Regions from separate parts of the Kitasatospora sp. NPDC096128 genome, predicted to be linked through region 3. Evidence: riboswitches for the same ligand, from Rfam matches in the RefSeq annotation. Region 3 holds a riboswitch; each other region holds the start of a gene.

Region 1 (3,246 bases), on a different contig from region 3:
AGGTCGGCTCCCGAACCGCCGTCGAGTACCGCGATGACGACGACTGCTCCGCTGACCTTCATTGGTCCAGCTCCTCCCTGCGGGCGACACCGCACCGGCGCCCACGCGTACTTCGGAGGATCGTAGGCACGTCCTGACCCTCCGCAACAGGGATTACCCCGCAGGTGACCAGGCTCACGCCTGCCACCCGGCCAAGAGCTGTCCAAGGCCTGTCCACGGACCGTCCACGGGGCGTCCACGGAGTGTTGGCGACCCGCTCGCGCGCCGTTCGCGAACCGTTGACGATCGCCGGCCGGTCCGGGCGCGTCCGGCCGAGCGGTGGCCGAGCGGTTACGGTCGACCCATGCCAGCTCAGCCCGACGGCGCCCAGTCCGCCGCCCAGCCCGATCCGCAGCTCTTCACCTGGGAGTTCGCCGCCGACCCGTACCCGGCCTACGCCTGGCTGCGCGAGCACGCCCCGGTGCACCGCACCAAGCTGCCGAGCGGGGTGGAGGCCTGGTTGGTGACGAGGTACGCGGACGCCCGGCAGGCGCTCGCGGACGGCCGGTTGTCGAAGAACCCGGCGCACCACAGCGAGCAGGCGCACCGCACCGGCCGGGTGGGCATCCCGGGGGAGCGGCAGGCGGACCTGATGACCCACCTGCTGAACATCGACCCGCCGGACCACACCCGGCTGCGCCGCCTGGTGTCGAAGGCGTTCACCCCGCGCCGGGTGGCCGAGTTCGAGCCGCGGGTGCAGCAGTTGACCGACCGGCTGATCGACGGCTTCGCGCAGCGCGGGTCGGCGGACCTGATCCACGAGTTCGCGTTCCCGCTCCCCATCTACGCGATCTGCGACATGCTGGGCGTGCCGGCCGAGGACCAGGACGACTTCCGGGACTGGGCCGGGATGATGATCCGCCACGGCGGCGGCCAACGCGGCGGTGTGGGGCGGGCCGTGAAGCGGATGCGGGCGTACCTGCTGGAGCTGATCCACCGCAAGCGGGCGGACCTCGGGGACGACCTGATCTCCGGCCTGATCCGGGCGGGCGACCACGGCGAGCACCTGACCGAGAACGAGGCCGCCGCGATGGCCTTCATCCTCCTCTTCGCCGGGTTCGAGACGACGGTGAACCTGATCGGCAACGGGACCTACGCGCTGCTGCGCAATCCCGGTCAGCGGGCGCTGCTGCAGGAGTCGGTGGCCCGCGGCGAGACCGCGCTGCTGGAGACCGGGATCGAGGAACTCCTGCGCTACGACGGGCCGGTGGAGCTGGCGACCTGGCGGTTCGCGACCCGTCCGCTGACCATCGGCGGGGTGGACATCCCGGTCGGCGACCCGGTGCTGGTGGTGCTGGCGGCGGCGGACCGCGACCCGGCCCGGTTCTCGGACGAGAACACCCTGGACCTGGCCCGGAGCGACAATCCCCACCTGGGGTTCGGGCACGGCATCCACTACTGCATCGGCGCCCCGCTGGCCCGGCTCGAAGGGCGGTCCGCGCTGGCCACGTTGCTTTCCCGACTGCCCGATCTCCGACTGGCCGAAACCCCGGAGAATCTGCGCTGGCGAGGTGGCCTGATCATGCGCGGATTGCGCGAACTTCCGGTCGAATTCAGTCCGGAGAGCCGGTCGCCGCACCGCCGTCCTGAGGCGTCGACGCGCTGACGTGACGTCGCAAATACGGCTCCAGGGGCGGTATGAACGCCCATCAAAGCGGACAAAGCCCCGCCGTTGGTAGGCGATCGACCACGGGCCGTAATTTTTGTGTGATGTCGGTGATATGAGCTTGTGATTGGTCTGAGGATCTGTCTAGTCTCCCTGGAGTTCGCAGCTGCGGACCTCGTGCGCGGGACGCCGAATCCTGCCCGCCGCGTCACGGGAAACCGACCAGAACCCTGGGCAGGGGCGGGGGAACCAGGTTTGTTGCCGTTCCTCCACGGCTTGGGGTGAAGCCGCCCGAGCGGAAGCGTTTCCGCAGACGGCGGCCGGGCCACCTCCCGGTCCGAACCCGACAGCTCACCTCGCAGGCGTGCGGAGAGGGACCTTCATGCTGTTCGTTGGATCTGGCCGTCATCGTCGTCGCACCCAGGCCGAGAAGGCCATCGCCGTCGCCGGTGTGGCCGGCGTCGGACTCGCACTGCCGCTCCTCACCGCCACCGGCGCCTCCGCCGCCCCGGCCTCCGCCTGGGACTCGGTCGCCCAGTGCGAGAGCGGCGGCGACTGGGGCATCAACACCGGCAACGGCTTCTACGGCGGCCTGCAGTTCACCTCCAGCACCTGGAAGGCGTACGGCGGCACCGCGTTCGCGGCGCAGGCCAACCAGGCCAGCCGGGCGCAGCAGATCTCGGTCGCCGAGAAGGTCCTCGCCTCGCAGGGCCCCGGCGCCTGGCCGGTCTGCTCCAAGAAGGCCGGCCTGAGCAAGGGCGGCGCCCCGGCCGAGGTGGACGCCTCCTCGGACGCCAAGCCGCAGAAGCAGCCGGTCCAGAAGCAGCAGGCGCCCAAGCAGCAGGCCCCCAAGGCCGCCGCGAAGCCCGCCCAGCCGCAGCCGGTCCAGCAGTACGCGCCGAAGCACGCCGCGCCGAAGACGGCGGAGAAGCCGGTCGACCAGTCGGCCCAGCAGTACACCCCGAAGCACGCCGCCCCGCGGGCCGCCCAGGCCCCGGCCGCCGCCACGACCGGCCACGACTACACCGTCCGCGACGGCGACACCCTGTCGGGCATCGCCACCACCCAGGGCGTGTCCGGTGGTTGGCAGGCGCTGTACGACGGCAACCGCGACACGGTCGGCGGCAACCCGAACCTGATCATGCCCGGCCAGGTCCTGCACCTCGGCTGAGCCGTTCCACGGCGAACACGGAGGGGGCCGCGCCCGGCGGCCCCCTCCGTCCGCGTCCAGCCCCCTCCGTCCGCGTCCAGCCCCCTCCGTCCGCGCCCGTCCGCACCCGTCCTCGTCCCAGCCCGTCCCGGTGGGACGGGCTGGGACGAGCAGGTGAACTACCGGTGGGTAGTAGGGCCACACGCTGAGACGGAGTCGAGGCCGACGTGGTCCCGGGAGCCCGGGCGGTTAGGCTCTGGTCGTAACGACTCCGCAATCGTCCGGCTGACAGCACCACCGCCAGCCGGACCCTGCTTCCGCAAGGAGATGCTTCGTGCCGTCCATCGATGTCGTCGTAGCCCGTGAAATCCTCGACTCCCGCGGCAACCCCACGGTAGAGGTCGAGGTCGGCCTCGACGACGGCAGCACGGGTCGTGCCGCTGTTCCGTCG
Region 2 (3,246 bases), on a different contig from region 3:
CCGGACCATGGCGGCGCCCATGACGACCATGACGCCCTGCATGAGGGCGTTGGCCCGGTATTCGACGAAGGCGTCGATCAGGGCGATCCCGGCGACCCGCTGGGGTGCGTCGCCGGCGACCTTGACCACGGTGGCCCCGGTGTAGGACTGCCCGACCAGGACGGCCCGTTCGATGCCGAGGTGGTCGAGCAGGGCCAGGACGTCGGTGGCGACGGCGGCGGGGCTGTAGTCGTCCCAGACGATCGAGGACTCGCCGAAGCCGCGCACGTCCATGGTGATCACCCGGTGGCCGGCGGCGGTGAGCAGCGGGTGCAGGTGCCGGTAGGCGCGGCGGGAGTCGAGCATCCCGGGGAGCAGGATGACGGGGGTGCCGTCGCCCTGCCGGGTGTCGTCGTACGCGAGCCGGCCGCCGGGGACGTCGAGGTACTGGGTGCTCGGGGTGGTGGTGCCGTTCATGGTGGGCCTCCGCTGGCTCGGTCGTTGCTGCCGATAGCCATAAAGCTAAGGCTAATAGCCTTAGCCGTCAAGTGCCCCGGTCGAACCGGCCGACAGCGGCGGCAGCGCCCTCCCGCCCGCGTCCTCCCGCCCAAGTCCCCCCGTTCAGATCCCCTCGGCCCTGAACGGGTCGTGCTCGCTGAGCAGCTTCTCCAGCCGGGCCTGGTCGACCCGGGCGACGGTGTCCGAGGACTCCTGCCGGTCCCGGATCACCTTGGCCAGCGTGAACGAGGAGGTGACGGTGTAGAGGAGGCCGATCCCCAGGAAGGCCCGGGTCCAGCCGCCGACGGGCAGGTAGGCGATCCCGGCGGCGAGGGCGGTGCCGGAGATGGCGAAGGAGAGGGCGGCCTGGGCGAAGTACGCGGCCGTGGTCCGTGACTGCATCGGTGCGCTCATGGCGCCAGGATGCGGTGGGGCGGTCGGGTCGCACATGAGTAGGAGTACTCAGATGAACCGGGTGATTGAGGGGTCGTTCGTTGACGTCCGATCACCTGTTCCACGGCCGTCCCGGGCGGATGGCTTGGAATCAGAGCGTCCTAGGATTAACGTTTGATAACGCAGCGCGGTCGTCAACGCCGTACCCAGACGGCACCGTGCGCCGTCGCCTAATCCCGCCGACCGGCCTCCGGGCAGGTCAGGGAGCCGGGGAACCACGTTCCTTGGGGTGAATCGGCGGGGCTCCGGCCCGGCCGTAGGAGACCTTCCTGCTCCGAACCCGTCAGCTAACCCGGTAGGCGCGAAGGAAGGAAAGGAGCGCGCCTCCGTGGCGTCGACGCACACTCCGGCACACCCGGCCGGCCCCGCAGCCGGTACCCAGCTCCTCGACCACCCCGGCCCGGACGGCCCGGAGCCCTTCGATCCGGAGGACTTCGCCCCGGAGGCCGAGGCCAACCGCCACCGGATGCCGCGTCAGACCCGCGGAGCCTCCCCGCTGCTCGGCGTCACCGCCGTCGCCGCCACCCTGGGTGCCACCGGCTTCGCCTCCGCGACCCCGGCCGCCGCGCCCGCCATCGAGACCCCGGACGAGGCGCCGGTCGCCCTGGCCGCCGACCCCGGCCTCGCGCTCGCCGCCCGCATCCAGCAGCAGGCCGACAGCCAGCGCACCGCCGCCGAGGAGGGCGCCCGGGTGCAGGCCGCCCAGGAGGCCGAGGCCAAGGCCGCCGCCAAGGAGGCGGAGGCCAAGCGCGCCGCCGAGGAGGCCGAGCGGGCCAAGGCCGCCGCCCTCACCCTGCCGGTGAAGGACTACAACCTCTCCGCCCACTACGGCCAGAGCGCCCGCTACTGGGCCCACCTGCACACCGGCCTGGACTTCGCCGCCGACACCGGCACCCCGGTCTTCGCGGTCGGCCAGGGCACCATCACCTCGGCCGGCTGGTCCGGCTCGTACGGCTACCGGATCGTGGAGACCCTCCCCGACGGCACCGAGATCTGGTACTGCCACCTCTCCTCGATCATCAAGGGCTCCGGCACCGTCACCTCCGGCCAGCAGATCGGCAAGGTCGGCGCGACCGGCAACGTCACCGGCCCGCACCTGCACCTGGAGGTCCGCCCCGGCGGCGGCGCCCCGGTCGACCCGGAGACCTGGCTCCAGCAGCGCGGCCTCAACCCGTAAGGACCGCCGAAGAGCGTACGGAAGGGCCCCGGGCGCGTCGCCCGGGGCCCTTCCGCGTCATCGGCTCACTCCGCCGGCTCCTCCGCCGCGGCTTCCGGCTCCTCCTTCGAATCCTCCGCGGGCAGCTGCGCCAGGTAGGCGTCGATCTCGGCCGCCCCCGGCTCCGGCGCGAGCTCCGGGAACTCCTCCACCAGCAGCCGCGGCAGCCCGGGCACCGTCCAGTCGCCGAGCAGGTCGAGCGCCGCCTCGGCCGCCGCCGCCTCGAACTCCTCGAAGCCCCCGGTCAGTTCCTCCGGCATCGGGCGCCCCAGCGCGTTCAGTTCGGCCAGGTTGCGGTAGCTGCGCCGCATCAGGCCCTGCTCCAGCAGCCGTCGCGCGCCGTCGGTGGCCATGCCGACGGACAGCACCCGGCCCGGCCCCCAGCCCTGCTCGTCCGGTTCGTCCAGCCAGCCGGTCGGCCCCAGCGCCCCGTACCCGGCCAGCCGCTCCTCCTCGTCGAGCCCGGCGAAGCCGGCCAGCCAGTCCCGGACGGCCGCGGGGTCGCCCACGTCCACCCCGTGGGCGTGCAGCAGCACCGCGTACAGCCGGGGCCAGGTCACCAGGTCGGCGCGGCGCAGCAGCCCGACCGCGACCTCGCCCTGCCACTCGGCCTCGGCGTGCAGCCGCTCCTGGCGCTTGGCGTTGAGCCGCTTCACGGCCCGCTGGTGGTCGACCAGCAGCCGTACGGCCTCGCCGTAGGCGAACGGGTCCTCCTCCGGTGCGGGTTGGACGTAGAGGTGGAGCCGCTCGTACAGCAGGTGCTCCACCGCGTCGGAGGTCAGTTCGGGCCAGCCGTCGTGCATCCTGCCCTCGCCCAGCTCCAGCAGCGCCAGCACCGTGCGCAGCGGCGCTTCGGCCACCGGCGCGCGGTCCTGCCCGGCCGCCCAGGCGAGCAGGTCGGCGGCCCTGGTGCGCGGGGCGAGCCGCAGGTCTTCGTCGTTCATGCTCCGAACGGTAGTCGCCGGACGCGGGTAGGGTCGGCGGCCATGGTCCCCGTACGCCTCACCGGCCCCCGGCTCGCGATCCGCGAGTACCACCACACCCCGGAGGAACTGGACGCGCTGCACGCGCTGTACAGCGACCCGGAGGTGACCCGCTAC
Region 3 (3,246 bases):
GAGGTTGAGGATCAGGTACGCCGAGAAGTCGGCGCCCACGCCCTTGCCGTCCGAGAACACCTTGACGCCGTTGACGTACCAGTCCACCGAGTTGGCGCCGTAGTAGGTGCCGATGGTCACCCACTGGTCGGCGGCGACGGCGCTCGGGTCGGTGTAGTAGTCCGGGTTGCCGGGGTTGACGTGGTTGGTCAGCTCCAGCAGGTTCGGGTTGTCGGGGTGGTACTCGAAGGAGTCGACCTCCCCGTTGCCGTTCTTCCAGGTCCACAGGGCGGGCCAGGCACCGGTGCCGGCGGGCAGCTTGACCCGGGTCTCGGCGTAGTCGCCGGTCTTGACCTGGAAGCCCTCGGCGGAGCCCTCGGTGGTCAGGAAGCCGGTGTTCCAGGACTGCCGGCCGTTCTCCAGGGTCGGCCCGCCCGGGGTGGCGGTGAAGGTGGCGACGCCGTTCGCGACGGTGACGTTGTTCTTGTTCAGCCAGTCGAGCTTGTTGTCGTCCGGGTTGTGGTTCCCGTACTTGTAGGCGGTGCTCTTGTCGCCGACCCAGCGCTGGCCCCAGTTGATCGGGCCGTTGAACTCGTCGGACCAGGTCAGCGACTTGCCGGCGATCGGGGAGGACGGCGCCGGGGTGCTCGGGTTCGCGGTGGCGGTCGGGCTGGAGCTGGGGGCAGCGGTCGGGCTCGGGGCCGTGGTCGGCGCCGTCGTCGGGGTCGGCTGGGCGGTGGGCGTCGCGGTGGCGGTGGGAGTGGGGGTGGCGGTGGCCGTCGGGGACGGCTTGGCGCTCGGGGACGGCTTGGCGCTCGGGGTCGCGGTGGCCGTGGGCGTCGCGGTGGCGCTCGGCGTCGGGGCCGCGGTCGGCGTCGGGGTCGGCGTCGGGGTCGGCGTTCCGGTGCGGGAGACCACCAGCTGCTGCGAGGGCAGGTTGTGCCAGCTGCCGCCGAGGTCCTGCCAGAAGCCGAACTGGGTGTACGTCCCGGTGGGCAGGGTGCGCGCGCCGCTGGTGAAGTCGAAGCCGCTCGGGCAGAGCTGCACGTTGCTCGCGTTGCCCGGGAAGTCCAGGTTGGTGCCGCGCGCGTCGCGCACGCCGACGCCGACGGTCCTGGCGGTGAAGCAGGACGAGGAGTGCAGGCTCAGCGAAGCGGTGGTGGCCCTGCCCGCGACCATGGCGGCGGGCCCGAGCCGGTCCTGGGTGACGGTCGGCCCGGTGGCGGCCTGGGCGCCGGAGACGGACGGCAGTCCGAACAGCCCGGCACCGGCGATGGCGAGTGCCCCGGTGGCCGCGAGGGTGGCGTTGCGGCTGCGGTGCGACGGAAGGGCGTGGCGGGGCGCGCGACGGCGCCGGGCAGGCTGGTGCATGGGGGTCCTCTGCCACGCCTGCGAGGTGAGCTGTCGGATTCGGGCTGCAGTTGCCCGGCCGCCTGTGGAGCGGCTTCACCCCTAGCCTCGACCCGCACGCTGGTGCGTACGGTCGGGCGCTGACCTTGGTTCCCCCGCTCCCGTCCGCTGTGGTGCTCGGGTGCCCGCCGGCGGGTGGACGGGACTCGGCGTCCCGGCGGCGGGGTCCGCGACCGCGGACGACGGTTGCAGGCTAGGCAGGCCGTCCGTGAACGGACAACCCGATCAAGCCGGTTGTCGCGCAGCTCACAGTGGTGTCGATCAACGACGCTGCGTGGCAGCCGAGTTGATCATTCCCGTCGCTTCCTCGTCCGCCGCCTCGGCCGTGGGGGTCAGTCGAGCCGGGCCGCCATGCCGTGGCCGCCGTGGCGCGGGGCCGCCTGAAGTCCGCCCGGTCGGATAAATTGGAACCCTGGGATTTTCCGCGGTGCACAAGAGCACCGGGCCCGCACTGTACGACCTGTCCCACCCGCAGTACCCGCACGGTCCGCACCACCCGTCCCCCGTTCCTGAGAAGAGGTCCCGCCCCACCATGACCGCGTCCCTGCCCGCCTTCGCCGGCCGCACCTACGTCTTCCGGGCCGACAACGGCGCGGCCTTCCGCAACTCCTACTCGGCCGACGGCACCCGGCTGCGCTGGGAGGGTCTCGGCGAGTCGGCGGGCCAATGGGAGGACGTGCGGCTGCACGTGGCCGAGGTCGCGCCCGAGATCTACTTCATCAGCTGGACGGAGCAGAGCGGGATCACCGTGAGCCACGTGATGGACCTCAACGCGCTGACCGTACGGGCCTTCTGGACCTTCGAGGGCGAGGGCGGCCGGGTCGGCCAGCTGCACACCGGGACGCTGGAGCGGGTCGCCTGACCGGCGCCGGAACGGACTGAACCCCCGGAAGCCGTGGCTCCCGGGGGTCGGTGTCGTGCGCGCTGTCATGTACCCGGCGTGATGTGCCCCGCCGGCGGGTGCCGCCGTGGACGGGCTCAGACGGCCTGGCCGGGCTGGTTCGCCTGACCCGGGTGGCCCGGCTGGTTCGGGACCTTGAGGTGCTGGGACAGCCACTCCAGCGAGGACGGCAGCAGGGCGCTCCAGGTCTCGAAGTTGTGGCCGCCGTTCTCGAGCATGCTGTAGGAGACCTTCATCGGACTCTGCGCCGCGTCGATGAACGCCTCGGTGTCCTGCTTGTAGTTGCCGTCGCCCTTCTTGGTGCCGGCCAGCAGCACCGAGATGTTCGGCGGCGGCGCGTTCTTCAGCCGCCACATCAGGTTGGCCTCGTTGCGGCGCTGCTTGCTGCCGCCGAAGAGGTCACCGGTGGTCGGATCGTCGGCCGCCTCGTAGTACGCGGACAGGGCCACCGCCGTCGGGAAGACGTCCGGATGGCGCATGGCCAGCTTGAGCGCGCAGTAGCCGCCGGTCGAGTTGCCCATGAAGGCCCAGGCCTGCGGGTCGGTCGAGACCCGGTAGCTGGCCTGGATCGCCGAGGGGACGTCCTTGGTGAAGTACGTGTCGGACTGGGCGCCGCCCGGGATGTCCTCGCACTCGGTGTCCTGCGGCAGGGCAGGCGAGGGGCGCATCAGGACCATGACGGTCGGCTGCATCCGGCCCTCCTGCAGCAACTTGAGCGCGGCGCCGGGGTAGTTGAAGCGGGTGATCAGGTTCTCGGCGATTCCTGGGAACCCGGTGCTGACGATCACGGCCGGGAACTGCTTCTGCGCGTACTCGGGCTGGAAGTACTGCGGCGGCAGGTAGACGTAGCCCTCGGTCGACAGGCGGCTCTCCTTGCCGTCGATCCGGACCTTGCGGATCTCGCCGGACTGGCTGGGCTCACGGCCCATCGCGCCGCCACCCTTGACCGAGGCCTG

The links. A riboswitch is a leader RNA that binds a small molecule or an ion and turns the genes downstream of it on or off. The one in region 3 is predicted to bind cyclic di-AMP.
Region 1: another riboswitch for cyclic di-AMP. It lies ahead of ABTY61_RS34505 (transglycosylase family protein); the one in region 3 lies ahead of ABTY61_RS08880 (glycoside hydrolase family 16 protein).
Region 2: another riboswitch for cyclic di-AMP. It lies ahead of ABTY61_RS26345 (M23 family metallopeptidase); the one in region 3 lies ahead of ABTY61_RS08880 (glycoside hydrolase family 16 protein).

Annotation. Positions count from the first base shown of each region.
Region 1 covers NZ_JBEOSP010000045.1:61,629-64,874, forward strand. The annotation lists gene ABTY61_RS34495 (SDR family NAD(P)-dependent oxidoreductase) at 1-62, opposite strand, end outside; gene ABTY61_RS34500 (cytochrome P450 family protein) at 344-1,645, shown strand; cyclic di-AMP (ydaO/yuaA leader) riboswitch at 1,856-2,026, shown strand; gene ABTY61_RS34505 (transglycosylase family protein) at 2,028-2,816, shown strand; gene eno (phosphopyruvate hydratase) at 3,130-3,246, shown strand, end outside.
Region 2 covers NZ_JBEOSP010000026.1:16,285-19,530, reverse strand. The annotation lists gene ABTY61_RS26355 (alpha/beta fold hydrolase) at 1-456, opposite strand, end outside; gene ABTY61_RS26350 (YiaA/YiaB family inner membrane protein) at 601-891, opposite strand; cyclic di-AMP (ydaO/yuaA leader) riboswitch at 1,088-1,246, shown strand; gene ABTY61_RS26345 (M23 family metallopeptidase) at 1,259-2,107, shown strand; gene ABTY61_RS26340 (hypothetical protein) at 2,173-3,090, opposite strand; gene ABTY61_RS26335 (GNAT family N-acetyltransferase) at 3,133-3,246, shown strand, end outside.
Region 3 covers NZ_JBEOSP010000005.1:311,307-314,552, reverse strand. The annotation lists gene ABTY61_RS08880 (glycoside hydrolase family 16 protein) at 1-1,350, opposite strand, end outside; cyclic di-AMP (ydaO/yuaA leader) riboswitch at 1,353-1,479, opposite strand; gene ABTY61_RS08875 (MoaF-related domain-containing protein) at 1,817-2,251, shown strand; gene ABTY61_RS08870 (alpha/beta hydrolase) at 2,368-3,246, opposite strand, start outside.